2 regions of the Bradyrhizobium sp. USDA 4502 genome follow, and region 2 is predicted to be linked to the other one. Evidence: predicted binding sites of a transcription regulator. Region 2 holds the regulator's gene; the other holds the start of a gene.
What was found. Region 2 encodes LexA, which represses DNA repair genes until DNA is damaged. Its sites were predicted from a motif close to TGTTCNNNNTGTGTTCNG; they were not measured.

Region 1 (7,290 bases), 1.7 Mb from region 2:
GAGGACGTCACACCGGCATCCGGCCGGCCGGGCAGCCGGAGAATTCGGCGGGCGCCTGCGAGTGGGAGGATCGCGAATGAGGGAGGCGGATTGATGAGAGATGAGGTGGCGCGCCGCACGATCGGGGCTAGCAAACCGCGCAGCGCGCCCGCCTCAGGGTACGTCATGGCGTGAACATGACGCCCGATACCTGCGGAACATGCTACCCTACCACGGATCAATTAAAGGTTGTAGGTATTTGTCCGCAGCTTAGAACAATTTCTCGTTGCGATGTGGTTCCTCAGGTTCCGCTGGTTTTACGGAACTCAAGCTGCATCGACTGATCTGCGCAACTGATGTGCGGCGATTTTCAGGTCGTCGATAAAGCGCTGATATTCCAGCGCCTTGGCTTTTTCATCCGGCAGCCGCAACAGATAGGACGGGTGCACAGTGACGAGCACCTTGGTTCCGTCGTGGTCGATCAGATGGCCGCGGTTCTTGTTGATCGGCGTGATCTTGCCGAGCACGCTCTGCGCCGCGGTGGCGCCGAGCGCCATCACGAGGTCCGGCTTGATGGTGGCGAGCTCGCGCTCGTACCATTGGCGGCAGGCGCGGATCTCCGGTGTGCTCGGCTTCTGGTGCAGCCGGATCTTGCCGTGCGGCACGAATTTGAAGTGCTTCACCGCGTTGGTGACATAGACCTTGCGGCGATCGATGCCGGCTTCCTGCAGCGCGCGATCGAGCATCTGGCCGGCCGGTCCGACGAAGGGGTGGCCTGCGAGATCTTCCTTGTCGCCGGGCTGCTCGCCGACCAGCATCAGCGTTGCGCTTTGCGGTCCCTCGCCGAACACGGTCTGGGTTGCGTCTTTCCACAGCGGGCAGGCGCGGCAATCGGCGGCCTCCTCGCGCAAGGCCGCGATGGTGTCGTGAGCTTGCCTGTCTTGAACTTGCTTGCCTTGAACTTGCTTGCGGGGCATCGGCGTATCCTGCCGCTTCTGCGGCTCGGCCGCCTTGCGTGCGATGAAGGGGCCGCTGGTCATGCGCATTGCGTCTTCGATCAGGGGTTTAATGATCGAGTCCTCGGGCAGGTTCCTCCAATAGGCTTGCGGCATCTCCATCACTTTCAGCCGTGCGGGATTGAAGCGGCCGTTGTCGTGACGCCGCCAGGCCTCCTCGAGCCGGTCCTCGGTCGGCACTTCGGATTTGGCGACGCCCGGCGTGATCGAGATCGCGTGCCCGTCCCAATGTGCGCAGACGTCGGGGGTCAGGATCGACCACGGCATGTCGGCGAAGCGGCCGGCGAAGAACGGCGCGGCAAGTTCGACGATGCGATGCTCCGGCTCGAACCAGGCGACGTAATGCGCCGTCCGTTCGCGGCCGATCTCGCGGAAGCGCAGATGCGCATGCATCCTGTCGATATCGACATAGACCGCGCGCGCCATCGCGTGGACCTCGGCGACATCGGGATCATCGGTCGCACTGAGCAGATCGTGATGGCTGCGCAGCCGCCACAGCAGGCGATAGAGCAGGGCGAAGCGTTCGTCACTGCGATGCAGGATCGCGGCCTTTGCGAGCTCGACGAATTTGGCCGACACATTGAACCGCGCCTGCGGCGTATCCGGCAATTCATTCACGCAGGATGCCGACGACAATTCGTCGTCGCTGCGTACGGTCCATGTGATCTCTGCGGGCTTCACATCGTTCAGCGCCAATCGCCGCGCGGCCTTGCGCCAGCCCTCGAAATCGGTGTCGTTGTCGAGCACGATGATGCGCATGCGATTGCTCCGTTTCCGTCACGCGCCATTTTCGGGGCCTGCGTGGCTAACACTGCGGAAGATCAGGGCCCGTCCGGTTCGGCGGCTGCTGAATCCCATTGATTCCACTCATGAATCAATGAGCTCACCAATCCGATTGACTCTGCGGGCCCTGTTAGCTTTATATTAGAACATATCATGAACAAATGAGCCAGTCCCTGGTTCTCTGTTCAGACCAGTGACGGCCTCAAATTTTGGTTGGAAGGAGCGGCGCATATGCCGGAGCGCGATCAGCAAAAGTGGTCGCCGGTTTTGCGTCCGATCGCGCTCCTCTTTTTTAAGAAAGGCGCATGATCTTGTCGCCAAACCGCTCACACTTTGGCGGATCATGCGCCGCCGCACGCATGGGTACGCTTGCGTCTCTGCGCGGCAGCATCGCGCGCATCGAGGCGCCATCGGATGCGGCGATGCCGAACCGCGTCGCGCTCGGACACGCCGGCGCGGATGCGATGCTGCGCGGCGGACTTGCGCCGGCGGCATTGCACGAGGTGTTTGCGGCCGGCCATCAAGGCGGCGCGGCGAGCGGTTTCATCGCGGGGCTCGCCGGACGGCTGTCGGCACGCAAGCCGCTGGTCTGGGTGCGGCAGGATTTTTCCGATCGCGAAAACGGCGCGCTATCGATACGCGGGCTTGCCGAGCTCGGCCTCGATCCGCGCCTCTTGGTCACGGTGCGCGCCGCCGATGTCGACAGCGGCCTGCGCACCGCGGCCGACGCGCTCGCCTGCGATGCGCTCGGCGCGGTCGTGCTCGAGGTCTGGGGCCAGGCGCGCCAGCTCGATCTCGTCGCCAGCCGCAAATTGACCCTGGCCGCGCAGGCCTCCGGCGTCACCGCGCTGGTGCTGCGGATCGCGGCAACCCCGATCCCCTCGACCGCGGAGACGCGCTGGATCGTGCGCGCGGCGCATTCGCCGCCGGGCAATGCCGCGAGCGTGTGGGGCGCGCCGTGCTTCGAGGCCGAACTCGTGCGCAATCGTCATGGCCCGGTCGGGCGATGGATCATGGAATGGAAATGTGATGAGTGCCAATTCAGTGAACCGTCGGCGTATTCTCAGCCTGTGGCTGCCACGCCTGCCCATCGACCGCATCAAGCGCAAGCTCGCGCAGGACATCGCCTCGCAAGCTGATGCACGGGAGGTGGCAGGGCTCCCTCTCCCGCAAGCGGGAGAGGCGAAGAAAGCAGAACTCCCCAGCGTCGTCGTCGCAAAAGACCACAACGCCATCCTGCTGCACGCGATCGACGAGGCCGCGGTGCGCGCCGGGCTGTCGATCGGGCTGCCGCTCGCCAATGCGCGGGCGATCTGTCCGGAGCTCACGGTCTATGATGCCGATCCCGCCGCCGATCTGAAGACGCTGAACGACATCGCCGACTGGTGCGACCGCTTCACGCCGCTGGTCGCGCTCGATCTGCCTTACGGTCTGTTTCTCGACATCACCGGCTGCGCGCATCTGTTCGGCGGCGAGCGAGCGCTGCTACAGACCGTGACGGGGGCGCTGAGCCGGCGCGGCTTTGCCGTCAGCGCGGCCATTGCCGGCACCTCGATCGCGGCGCGTACGCTGACGCGCACCGCCTCGGGCAAGATTGTCGCCGATGGCGAGGAGGCGGCGGCGGTCGGCCCGCTGCCGGTGTCGGCGCTCGGCGCCGATGCCGCTGTCACCACCGGCCTGCGCCGCGCCGGCTTGAAGACCATCGGCGATGTCGCCTCGCGCGCGCCGCATGAAATCTCGGCGCGGTTCGGTGCGGCCTTCACCACCTTGCTCAACCACGCGCTCGGGCAGGGCGATGCTCCGATCAGCCCGCGCAAGCCGCTGCCCGATTACATCGTCGAGAAGCGTTTCCCCGAGCCGATCGCGACCGACACCGTGATCGCGCTGACGCTCTCAAGCCTTGCCAAGATGCTGGTTGCGGCGATGGACAAGCAGGGCAAAGGTGCGCGGCAGCTGGAAGCGAGCTTCTTCCGCACCGACGGTGCGGTGCGCGCGATCATGGTCGAGACCGGGCGTCCGGTGACGCGGCCCGAGATGATCGATCGCCTGTTCCGCGAGCGGCTCGATGCGCTGAATGATCCGCTCGATCCCGGCTTCGGCTTCGATCTCATTCGCCTCGCCGCAGGGCGTACCGAGATCGTGGTACAGCAGCAGCGCGATCTCGACGCCACCATACACGACAATGACGAGCTCTCGGCGCTGATCGACCGCATCGCCGCCCGCATCGGCGGAAAACGCGTCGTCGTGCATCTGCCGCTGGAGAGCCACATCCCCGAACGATCGGCGCTCGCGCTGCCGGCGCAGCATCATCTGGCCGCGGCCAGCGCCGCCGCCTGGCCGGAGCACGTTGCGAGCGAACCACCGCTGCGTCCCTTGCGGCTATTCGAGCAGCCCGAACCGATCAAGGTGCCGTTCGCGACCGTGCCCGACGGTCCGCCGCATCAATTCACCTGGCGGCGCGCGCAGCACGAGGTGGTGCGGGTCGAGGGCCCCGAGCGCATCGCGATGGAATGGTGGAAGCAGGACGGCGCGTCGCTGACGCGCGATTATTTCCGCGTCGAGGATGCCGAAGGCCAGCGCTTCTGGATCTTTCGCGACGGTCTCTACGAGAGCGAGCTGCGCGACGAGGAGGGCAAGCCCGTTCCGGCCAACTGGTATGTGCATGGGCTGTTCGCATGAGCGCACCTCCACCTGATTATGCCGAGATCGGCATCACCAGCAATTTCTCCTTCCTGCGCGGCGGTTCCGATCCGCGCGCCTATGTGCATCAGGCGAGCGAACTCGGGATTCCCGTGATCGGGCTCGCCGATCACAACACGCTGGCCGGCGTGGTGCGCGCCTGGAAGGAGCTCGACAGCGAGAAGGTTGCCCATCCGCCAAAGCTTTTGATAGGCGCCCGCATCGTCTTCATCGACTCTACGCCTGACATCCTGGTCTATCCGCGCGATCGCGCCGCCTATGGCCGGCTGTGCCAGCTCCTGACCCGCGGCAAGCGCGGCGACGACATCGTGCGGATCGAGAAAGGCGAGTGCCATCTGAAGCTCGCCGACCTCCTCGACTTCGTCGAGGGGCAGCTCCTGGTGCTGGCGCTGCCGCATCGCTTTGAGGAGGCAGGCACGCTCGATCTGCTTGCAAAGCTGAAGGCAAGCGCCGCCGACGGCGTCTGGCTCGCCGCAAGCCTGCTCTATCGCGGCGACGACAGGCGCCGCCTCGCGCGGCTGCATGGCCTCGCCACCGACGCCGGTGTGCCGCTCATCGCCACCAACGAGGTGCTCTATCACCATCCGGCGCGCCGCCCGCTGCAGGACGTGCTGACCTGCATCCGCGAAAAGACCACGATCGAGGCGGTCGGCCGCAGGCTCGAGGCCAATGCCGAGCGGCATCTCAAGCCGGCGCATGAAATGATCAGGCTGTTTCGCGATCTGCCGGACGCGATCGCGGAAACCATGCGCTTTGCTGCACGCATCTCTTTCTCGCTCGACCAGCTCAAATATCAGTATCCCGACGAGCCGGTGCCGCCGGGCAAGACCGCGCAGCAGCATCTGGAAGATTTGACCTGGGCCGGTGTCGACAAATATTTCGGCGGCGAGATCGACGAAAAGCTTCGCACCACCCTGAACAAGGAGCTCGCGCTGATCGCCGAGCTGAAATACGCGCATTACTTCCTCACCGTGCACGACATCGTGCACTATGCGCGCAGCCAGAACATCCTGTGCCAAGGACGCGGCTCGGCAGCCAATTCCGCGGTCTGCTTCGTGCTTGGCGTCACCTCGGTCGATCCGACCAAGGTCGATCTGTTGTTCGAGCGCTTCATCTCCAAGGAGCGGCTGGAGCCGCCCGACATCGACGTCGATTTCGAGCATTCGCGGCGCGAGGAGGTGATGCAATATGTCTACCGCCGCTACGGCCGCCACCGCGCCGCGATCATCGCCACCGTGATCCATTATCGCCCGCGCAGCGCGATCCGTGACGTCGGCAAGGCGCTCGGGCTGACCGAGGACGTCACCGCGGCGCTCGCCGACACCGTGTGGGGCAGCTGGGGCAAGGGCCTCAACGACATGCAGGTGCGACAGGCCGGGCTCGATCCCAAAAATGCGATGATCAACCTCGCGGTCGAGCTCGCCACCGAGCTGATCGAGTTTCCGCGTCATCTCTCGCAGCATGTCGGCGGCTATGTACTGACCCAGGACCGGCTCGACACCTATGTGCCAATCGGCAACGCCGCGATGGACGACCGCACTTTCATCGAATGGGACAAGGACGACGTCGACGCCCTTAGCATGATGAAGGTCGACGTGCTGGCGCTGGGCATGCTGACCTGCATCCGCAAATGTTTTGACCTGATCGCCGACCACAAGGGCGAGCACTGGGAGCTAGCTTCGATCCCGCAGGACGACAAGAAAGTTTACGACATGCTGTGCCGCGGTGAATCGCTCGGCGTGTTCCAGGTCGAGAGCCGGGCGCAAATGAACATGCTGCCGCGGCTGAAGCCGCGTACCTTCTACGATCTCGTCATCGAGGTCGCGATCGTGCGCCCGGGGCCGATCCAGGGCGACATGGTGCATCCTTATCTGCGCCGGCGGAACGGCCAGGAAAAGGTCAGCTATCCATCGCCAGCGCCCGACCAGGGCGACAAGGACGAGCTCTACAACGTGCTGCACAAGACGCTCGGCGTGCCGCTGTTCCAGGAGCAGGCGATGCGGATCGCGATCGAGGCGGCCCATTTCACGTCGGAGGAAGCCAACGGCCTGCGCCGCTCGATGGCGACCTTCCGCAATCTCGGTACCATCGGCAGCTACGAGGAGAAGCTGGTCGGCAACATGGTGGCGCGCGGATATTCACCCGACTTCGCCCGCAGCTGCTTCGACCAGATCAAGGGTTTCGGCTCCTACGGCTTCCCGGAAAGCCACGCCGCGAGTTTTGCGCAGCTCGTCTACATCTCCTCATGGCTGAAGCACCATCATCCCGATGCGTTCTGCTGCAGCCTGCTCAACTCGCAGCCGATGGGCTTCTATGCACCGGCCCAGATCATCGGCGACGCCCGCAAGAACGGCGTCACGGTGCGCGAAGTCGATGTCTCCTTCAGCTTTGCGCAGAACACGCTGGAGGAGAAGGTCGGCGATCATTGCGCGGTGCGGCTCGGCTTTCGCCAGATCGACGGATTTCACTGGCTGGATGAGGACGAGGAGAGGCTGAAACAGCTTCAACTGTCATTCCGGGATGGTGCGCTAGCACCAGACCCGGAATCTCGAGATTCCGGGTTCTCGCTTCGCGATCCCCGGAATGACGGTGTTGAGACAGACTGGGCCGACCGCATCGTTGCCGCGCGCAACCGCCGGCCGTTCACCTCGCTGGAAGACTTCGCCCGCGACACCGGCCTGCCCAAGCGCGCGCTGATCCTGCTCGCCGACGCCGATGCGTTCCGCTCGCTCGGGCTCGACCGCCGCGAGGCGCTGTGGGCGGTGCGCCGGCTGCCCGACGACGTGCCGCTGCCGCTGTTCGAGGCCGCCAC
Region 2 (7,290 bases):
GGCATCGACTGGATGATCCTGGTGACGCAATGGGTCGCCGCACTCCCGGGCGCGGTCGGCCGCATGGCGGCGTTCGGCATCGGGCCGCTGATCGCAGCGAGCGCCGGCATCATCCTGCTCGGGCTGCTGCGCACGCCGCTGCGCTGGTCAGGCGCGGTGCTGCTGCTGGTGGCCTCGGTCTGGGCGCTCAGGGTGCCGCAGCCGGACGTGCTGATCTCGGGCGACGGCCGCAACGTCGCGGTGCGTGGCGGTGACGGGTGGCTGCATCTGATGCACAGCGCCAAGGATGCATTTTTGGTCAAGGAGTGGCTGGCGGCGGACGCCGACGCGCGCACCGCCACCGATGCGTCGCTCGGCGAGGGCGTCTCGTGCGATGCCGGCGGCTGCGTGACCCAGGGACCCGGCGGCGTCTTCGTCGCGCTGGCGACCCGGCCGGAGGCGCTGGCGGACGACTGCGAGCGCGCAGCCCTGATCGTGACGGCGCGGCCGGCGCCGCAGGGCTGCGCGGCATCGGTGATCGATGCCGAGCGGCTGCGCCGCCACGGCGCGCTGGTGCTGCGAAGGATCAGGGACGGCTACGCCGTCGATGCGGTCAAGCCCGGCGGGATCGACCGGCCGTGGTCGCCGGCGGTTCCCGGCGACGGCGAGAGCGAAACGACGCTGCGCGCGCCCGCCGCCGCGCCGCGGCCTGCGGTGGATGCGACGCCGGCCGAGACCGATCTGCAGGGCGATGATTAGCCGTGGTCCGGCGAGGGGCCGCTCGGCAGCTCGAACAGGCCGAGATGGTATTCGTCGGAGTCGGGGCCGGCGTCGGGCTTCTTGACGAGGGTGAAGGAAGCCTCGGGAAATTGCTCCCAGACTTTCAGGTCGTCGGCCGTTACCGTCAGCCAACCGAACCGGAACATGTAGCGGCCCGGTTCCGTGACGCGTCCAGCCTTTTGCCATGTGACCTTATCGACCACCGCGCACGTCCTCCGTGCCCGATGATGCGCCAAGGCGCCGGCCGACGCAAATCTCCTTCTGCGCCCCGGAAGCGGGAGTCCGGGGTCGCCCGAAATTGCTTAGGTCATCCGCCGCCGAACAGCTCATTCCGCGGCGACGATGCGCTCAACCCAAAAACAGCGTTGCGAATGCGGAGGGCCGCCGCTCCACAACCTTCGGCTTCTGCTCGACCGGCGGATGCAGCGCCGGCAATTGCAGCACGCTAACGCGCTGTCCCTCGACCAGCTGGGTCACCAGCACATGGCTGCCGTCGGGGAATTCGACCGCGTCATGATGCCGATCAGGCACGTCGGGCTCGACTTCGTTGAACACGCCGACGCGATAGTTCAGCGTCTTGGTCCAGATCCAGCGGCTGTCGTAGCGAACGTTCTCGGCGAAAGCGAGCTCGGTGCCCGGCAGCATGCAGACCGCGACAGTGGGGTCATTCTCCGAAGCAAAGCCGCGGGTCGACGTGCCGCGGAACGTCGTCGTGATCAGCGTCTCTCCGACAATGGCGGGGCGCGATGCCACGGCGTGCAGACTATAGTCACACATCGGATGGCTCCTCATTTCGAGGTAGCGACCCGTGCCTCTCCTTGAGGCATTAGGGCCTCTACCAGAGTGGACGATAGCGAACGAGCGTCTGCTCGTTTCTGGGCGATTGTACGACTGGTCCGAGATCGCTCCGATCACAAACACGCGACGCTGCGCGAGAGGTATCGGAGCGCATCGGGCAGGCCGTACGCAAGGAACGATCCGACGTGTTGCTCGTTCCCGGCCGCCGCAAGTATTTGCAATTCAGTATTTGCGATAAAGGCCGATCAGCTTGCCCTGGATGCGGACCCGGTTCGGCGGCAGGATGCGCACTTCATAGGCGGTGTTGGCCGGCTCGAGCGCGATCGATGCGCCGCGGCGGCGGAAGCGCTTCAGGGTGGCTTCCTCCTCGTCGATCAGCGCCACCACGATGTCGCCGGTATTGGCGACGTCGTTGCGCTGGATCAGCGCCATGTCGCCGTCGAGGATGCCGGCATCGACCATCGAGTCGCCGCGCACCTCGAGCGCATAGTGCTCGCCGGCACCGAGCATGTCGGGCGGCACGCTGATGGTGTGGCTGCGGGTCTGCAGCGCCTCGATCGGCGTACCGGCGGCGATCCGGCCCATCACGGGGACCGCGACCGGACGGTTGCCGTCGTCCTCGGCAATCGGCGGCGTGCTGGCGCGCCGGCCGAGGGTGCCTTCGATGACGCTGGGCGTGAAGCCGCGGCGGCCGTTGCCGCCGCCGGCCGAGAGTTCGGGCAGCTTGATGACCTCGATGGCGCGGGCGCGGTTCGGCAGGCGGCGGATGAAGCCGCGCTCCTCCAGCGCAGTGATCAGGCGGTGGATACCGGACTTCGAGCGCAGGTCGAGTGCATCCTTCATCTCGTCGAAGGAGGGCGGTACGCCGGCCTCTTTCAGACGTTCATTGATGAAACGCAGTAGTTCGTACTGTTTGCGCGTGAGCATCTCGAGTATTCCCCCGGTTGATAGCGTCGTTCGATTCCGAGACTCTTCTGGTGGGGCCTGCAGGCCGGGCCTGACCTCAGGAGCATGTGCTCGATGCACCTGCTTCCACGCGGCTTCCCGATTGTAGACACCAGTACTCGAAACAAATCATGAACGGACACTATATGTTCGATATGTGTTCCGCAACCACTTAATTTCCGGTGAACGCGTCGGGCAACGCACAATCGGCGGGGCGCGAAAACCCTATTCGGGCAGTGTCAGAATCTCGCATTCGCTGCCTTCGACGGCCGCCGCTGCAAACGGCGGACGCACGAGAAGTGCCCGTGCCGCAGCGAGATTCCCGAGCAGCGACGAGTCCTGCTGCGTCACCGGCGTTGCGATCAGCGTGCCGTCCTCGCGCGCTTCGAGCCGCGCACGCAGATAGTCCTCGCGCTGGTCGTTGGCGGCGAGGTCGCGGCCGAGCAGGGCGCTCGCGCGGCGATGATGAATCACTTTCCGGCCGCTCAGCGCCCGAATCAACGGCACCAGGAACAGGAAGGCGCAGACATAGGACGACACCGGATTGCCGGGCAGACCGATCACCCGCATCGCGCCGAGCCGGCCATGCATCATCGGCTTGCCGGGCCGCATCGCAATCCGCCAGAACGCCATCTCGACGCCCTCGGCTTCCAGCGACCGCTTGACGAGATCGTGGTCGCCGACCGAGGCGCCGCCTGTCGTGATGAGGACATCGGCGCCGGCCTCGCGTGCCCGGCGGATGCCCGCCGTGGTCGCCTCTACCGTGTCGGCGGCAACGCCGAGGTCGACGGTCTCGGCGCCTTCGGCGCGCGCCAGCGCCCGCAGCGCGTAGCCGTTGGAATAGACGATCTGGCCGGGACCGGGCTGCGAGCCCGGCATCACCAGCTCGTCGCCGGTCGCCAGCACCGCGACCTTCGGGCGGCGGCGCACCGCAAGTTCCGGATAGTTCATGGCGGCCGCCAGCGACAGCGCGCGGTCGGACAGGCGGCTGCCGCCGGCGAGCAGCACCTCGCCCTCACGGAAGTCGACCCCAGCCGGGCGGATGTGCCGCCCGACGCTGGCGGCCTCCGTGATCGTGATGTGGTCGCCGTCGACGGCGGTGTCCTCCTGGATGATCACCGCGTCGGCGCCATTGGGGATCACGCCGCCGGTGAAGATCCGCACCGCCTCGCCGGCGCCGACCGTCCGCTCGAACGGCCGGCCGGCGGCGACTTCGCCGATCACCTTGAGCCGGGCCTTTAGATCAGCCGCATCGGCGGCGCGCACCGCATAGCCGTCCATCGCCGACATCGGCTGCGGCGGCTGGGTGCGGAGCGCCGCGAGGTCGTGCGCAAGCGTGCGGTGGTAGGCGGCATCGAGCGCGACCATCTCCTCCGGCAGCGGTTCGGCGCCGGCGAGGACGGCGGACAGGGCATCGGCAACCGGCATCAGGGCCACGCTCAGAGCTCCTCAATTCTTAATGTTCAAATTCCAAGTGCGGTCAAAGCCCTTGCCACGTCATCCGTCGACGTCACGTGGATAGCATGAAGGCCGCGCGCCCGCGCACCTTCGATATTGGCGGCCAGGTCGTCGAAGAACAGGATCCGCGACGCCGGCACGCCGATGGCTTTTACCACATGATCGTAGGCCTCGGCGTCGGGTTTGCGGAAGCCGATGCTCGAGGACAGGAAGACGTTGCGGAAATGGCTGAGCAGCTCGGCATGGGTGACCGAGAAATGCGCGACATGGGCCGGATTGGTGTTGGAGAAGGCGTAGAGCGGCATCCGCTTGGCGGCCGCCGCGAGCAGCGGGGCGATGCCCGGCATCTCGCCGGTGAAGATCGCGTTCCAGCCTTCGAGGAACTGGGCGTCCGTGATGTTGATGCCGAGCGTCCGGCGCAGATTCTCGAAGAATGCCGCGTCGTCGATCCGGCCGATCTCGTGATGCTTGAAACTGTCGTCGACGACAAAGCGCGTGGCGAGCTCGGCGGGCGCACAGCCGGCATGCTGCGCCCAGTGCGCCATCACCTTGTCAAAGTTGATGTCGAGCACGACGCGGCCGATATCGAACAGCAGCACGTCGACGGAGTTGGGAGAGAATTGCGAGGTCATTGCGTGAAACCGTGTACGAGAATTGCGGGCAGGCGGCAATGTCCTCGATTTCAGTGACCGGTGTGTGGATTGTGCGTGGCGTTGCATTCATCGCGAGACTGTTCCCGCGCACACCGTCGTCCCGGCGAAGGCCGGGACCCATAACCACAGGGTTGGGTTGTTGAGAGGAAGCTGTGGCCCCAGCGTCGCGCAACAATTGAGATTTGGGGTAATGGCTCCCGGCCTTCGCCGGGACGACGGCGGGTGTCGTCGCTTGTGCGTCAAACATCCGCATTCTCGCGACATGATCTGTCCGAGCCTTGCTCTTTTCACCCTATATTTTTGCTGCGGGGCTTGGCTTGCCGCGTCGGGCAACTCAGTGGCACGCACGCACGAGCTTTCAGCGCACCAAGCGACTTGATGCTTGCCGCGGCCTGACGCCCGCGGTGGCTTGGTGCCCGCCGGACGTAGCTCTCACAGCCTGGACAGTGCCAAGCCGAGGTAACCGATCAGCGCACCGGTGCTGAGAATGATGACGACGAGCGCCTGTTCCGAGCGTGCTTGCAAGGTTTTCCGGGTCACGGCGTTGGACGCTCCGTCTTCGAGATCATGCGGTCCAACGAACAGCATCAATTTCCGTTCCGGTCCTTCCCCCGGGAACCTTCACGACCTGCCGAGTGACGCGACGGGCGCGGAACAGGAACGCGGGTCGGCCGCCTACGAGGGCGGCGCGATGCCCGGAACGGGGAAAGCGCGGCACATCTCGACGCTGTTCGACCTCAGTCGCTTGACGACCGCTGCATCTCCCTTCGACCGGAGGGACTCCGCAATGAGTTCGGCGATCAGGCGCATTTCGGGCTCACCCATGCCGCGCGTGGTCGGCGCCGGCGTCCCGAGGCGAATGCCGCTCGGCTTGAGCGGCGGACGCGGATCGTCGGGAATGATCTGCTTGTTTGCGGTGATCCCGACGGCGTCGAGGATGTTCTCGGCCGCGCCGCCGTCCACGCCGACGCTGGCCACCGTATCCACAACCATCATGTGATTATCGGTTCCGCCGGTGATCAACGTTATGCCGCGTTCCATCAACGCTTCGGCCAGGACCTTCGCGTTGCGCATGACCAGTCTTGCATAGGCCTGAAAATCGGACGTCGATGCCTTCTTTAGCGTGACCGCGGTTCCGGCCACAACGTTCATGTGCGGACCTCCCTGCAGCCCCGGGAACACCGACGCGTCGATCTTGCCGGCGAACTCCCGGCGACAGAGAACGATGCCGCCGCGCGGCCCGCGAAGCGTCTTGTGCGATGTCGTCGTCATCACGTCGAAACCCGCATCGAGCGGATTGCGCAAGGCATTGCCGGCGATCAGGCCGCCGTAATGGCTGACGTCGGCCATGGTCAGTGCACCCACCTCATCGGCGATGCTCTTGAAGGACGCATAATCCAGATCGCGCGGATAAGAGCTGTAGCCGCACAGCACCAGCTTCGGGCGGACGTGCCGGGCCATGGCGCGGAGCTCATCGAAATCGATGGCGCCGCCGTTTGACGGCTGCGTCTTGTAGCGGGCGAAGTTGAAGAGCCGCCCCATGTGCGACACCGGCGCGCCATGAGTGAGATGGCCGCCGTGTGACAGGTCCATCGCCAAGATCGTATCGCCGGGCTGCAGCAGGCCGAGATACACGGCCTGGTTCATTGGCGACCCGGACAGAGGCTGAACGTTGGCATGTTCGGCGCGGAACAGCGCGCAAGCGCGCTGGCGGGCAAGGTTCTCTATCTGGTCGGTAAATTCCTGGCCGCCGTAATAGCGGCGTCCCGGATAGCCCTCGGAATACTTGTTGGTGAACACCGATCCGAGCAGCTCGAGCACCTCGGGATAGGTGTAGTTCTCCGACGGAATCAGCTCGACGCCGTCTTGCTGGCGGCGCTCTTCGCCCTCGAGCGCAAGGGCAACTTCCGAATCGTTGAGATGGAGTTCATTGCGGAATGACGGCATGGTCCGGGCTCCCTAAGACGCTGAATCATCAGCTGAACGGGTTGCCCAGGCGAACGGCGTTGGAACCCTTCGCGCTTCACCGTGGTCAATTCCACGTAAGCTCGCCAGTCGCGCGAGGGGCGAATGAGCCTGCGAAGCTCATCGCGAGCAGAAGGCTATCCAATCCCCGGCGGGCTCGCAAGGGTTGATCGCGGGCGTCGCCGCGGGCCCAGCGTTGGGCGAGATCGAACATCTGGCGACAGCCACGGCAATGGCGACCAAACCGAGGGACGTCCGGCTTACCCAATGAACCGATGTCCCGATGATCAATGCCGTCTTCGGCTGAGGGCCAACAAGGTGCATGACCATCCGTCACTTGCGGCCCGTCAGGCTTGCGGGGTGGCTGACCGTGTGGCTGTGGCACCCGCGAATCTATTCCTTGACGAAGATATGAGACTTTATCTTCCACTGCCCGTCGGGTTGGCGTTCAAGCAATCTCACGGTGCTGCCAGAAATTGGCGCCGCCTTCTCATTTACTACTAGCGTGGCCGTGAAATGCGAGGTGGTGTAGGCGTAGTTTCCCATGGGCAACACATCGAGCAGCTCAACCTTGTGATCTCTGACGCTTCTTCCCCGCCCGGCAAAGAAATTACGGATTGCCAAAGGGCCGGTGACTGGCTGCGCACCAGGCGGCATCAATCTGGCGTCAGCGGCATACAACGGTAACAGGGCATCGAAGTCTGCGTTGTTG

Region 1: ACVW1B_RS06570 (ImuA family protein) is a predicted target of LexA. The motif match lies at 1,921-1,938, and genes of this name have one in related genera.

Annotation. Positions count from the first base shown of each region.
Region 1 is NZ_JBSSGF010000001.1:1,474,827-1,482,116, forward strand. It holds gene ACVW1B_RS06565 (UdgX family uracil-DNA binding protein) at 306-1,754, opposite strand; gene ACVW1B_RS06570 (ImuA family protein) at 2,138-2,917, shown strand; gene ACVW1B_RS06575 (Y-family DNA polymerase) at 2,808-4,457, shown strand; gene ACVW1B_RS06580 (error-prone DNA polymerase) at 4,454-7,290, shown strand, end outside.
Region 2 is NZ_JBSSGF010000001.1:3,179,425-3,186,714, reverse strand. It holds partial or broken gene ACVW1B_RS14580 (ComEC/Rec2 family competence protein) at 1-738, shown strand, start outside; gene ACVW1B_RS14575 (hypothetical protein) at 735-962, opposite strand; gene ACVW1B_RS14570 (hypothetical protein) at 1,108-1,536, opposite strand; gene lexA (transcriptional repressor LexA) at 1,780-2,484, opposite strand; gene ACVW1B_RS14560 (molybdopterin molybdotransferase MoeA) at 2,728-3,939, opposite strand; gene ACVW1B_RS14555 (HAD family hydrolase) at 3,966-4,592, opposite strand; gene ACVW1B_RS14550 (hypothetical protein) at 5,046-5,201, opposite strand; gene ACVW1B_RS14545 (serine hydroxymethyltransferase) at 5,289-6,560, opposite strand; ZMP/ZTP riboswitch at 6,597-6,682, opposite strand; gene ACVW1B_RS14540 (YybH family protein) at 6,972-7,290, opposite strand, start outside.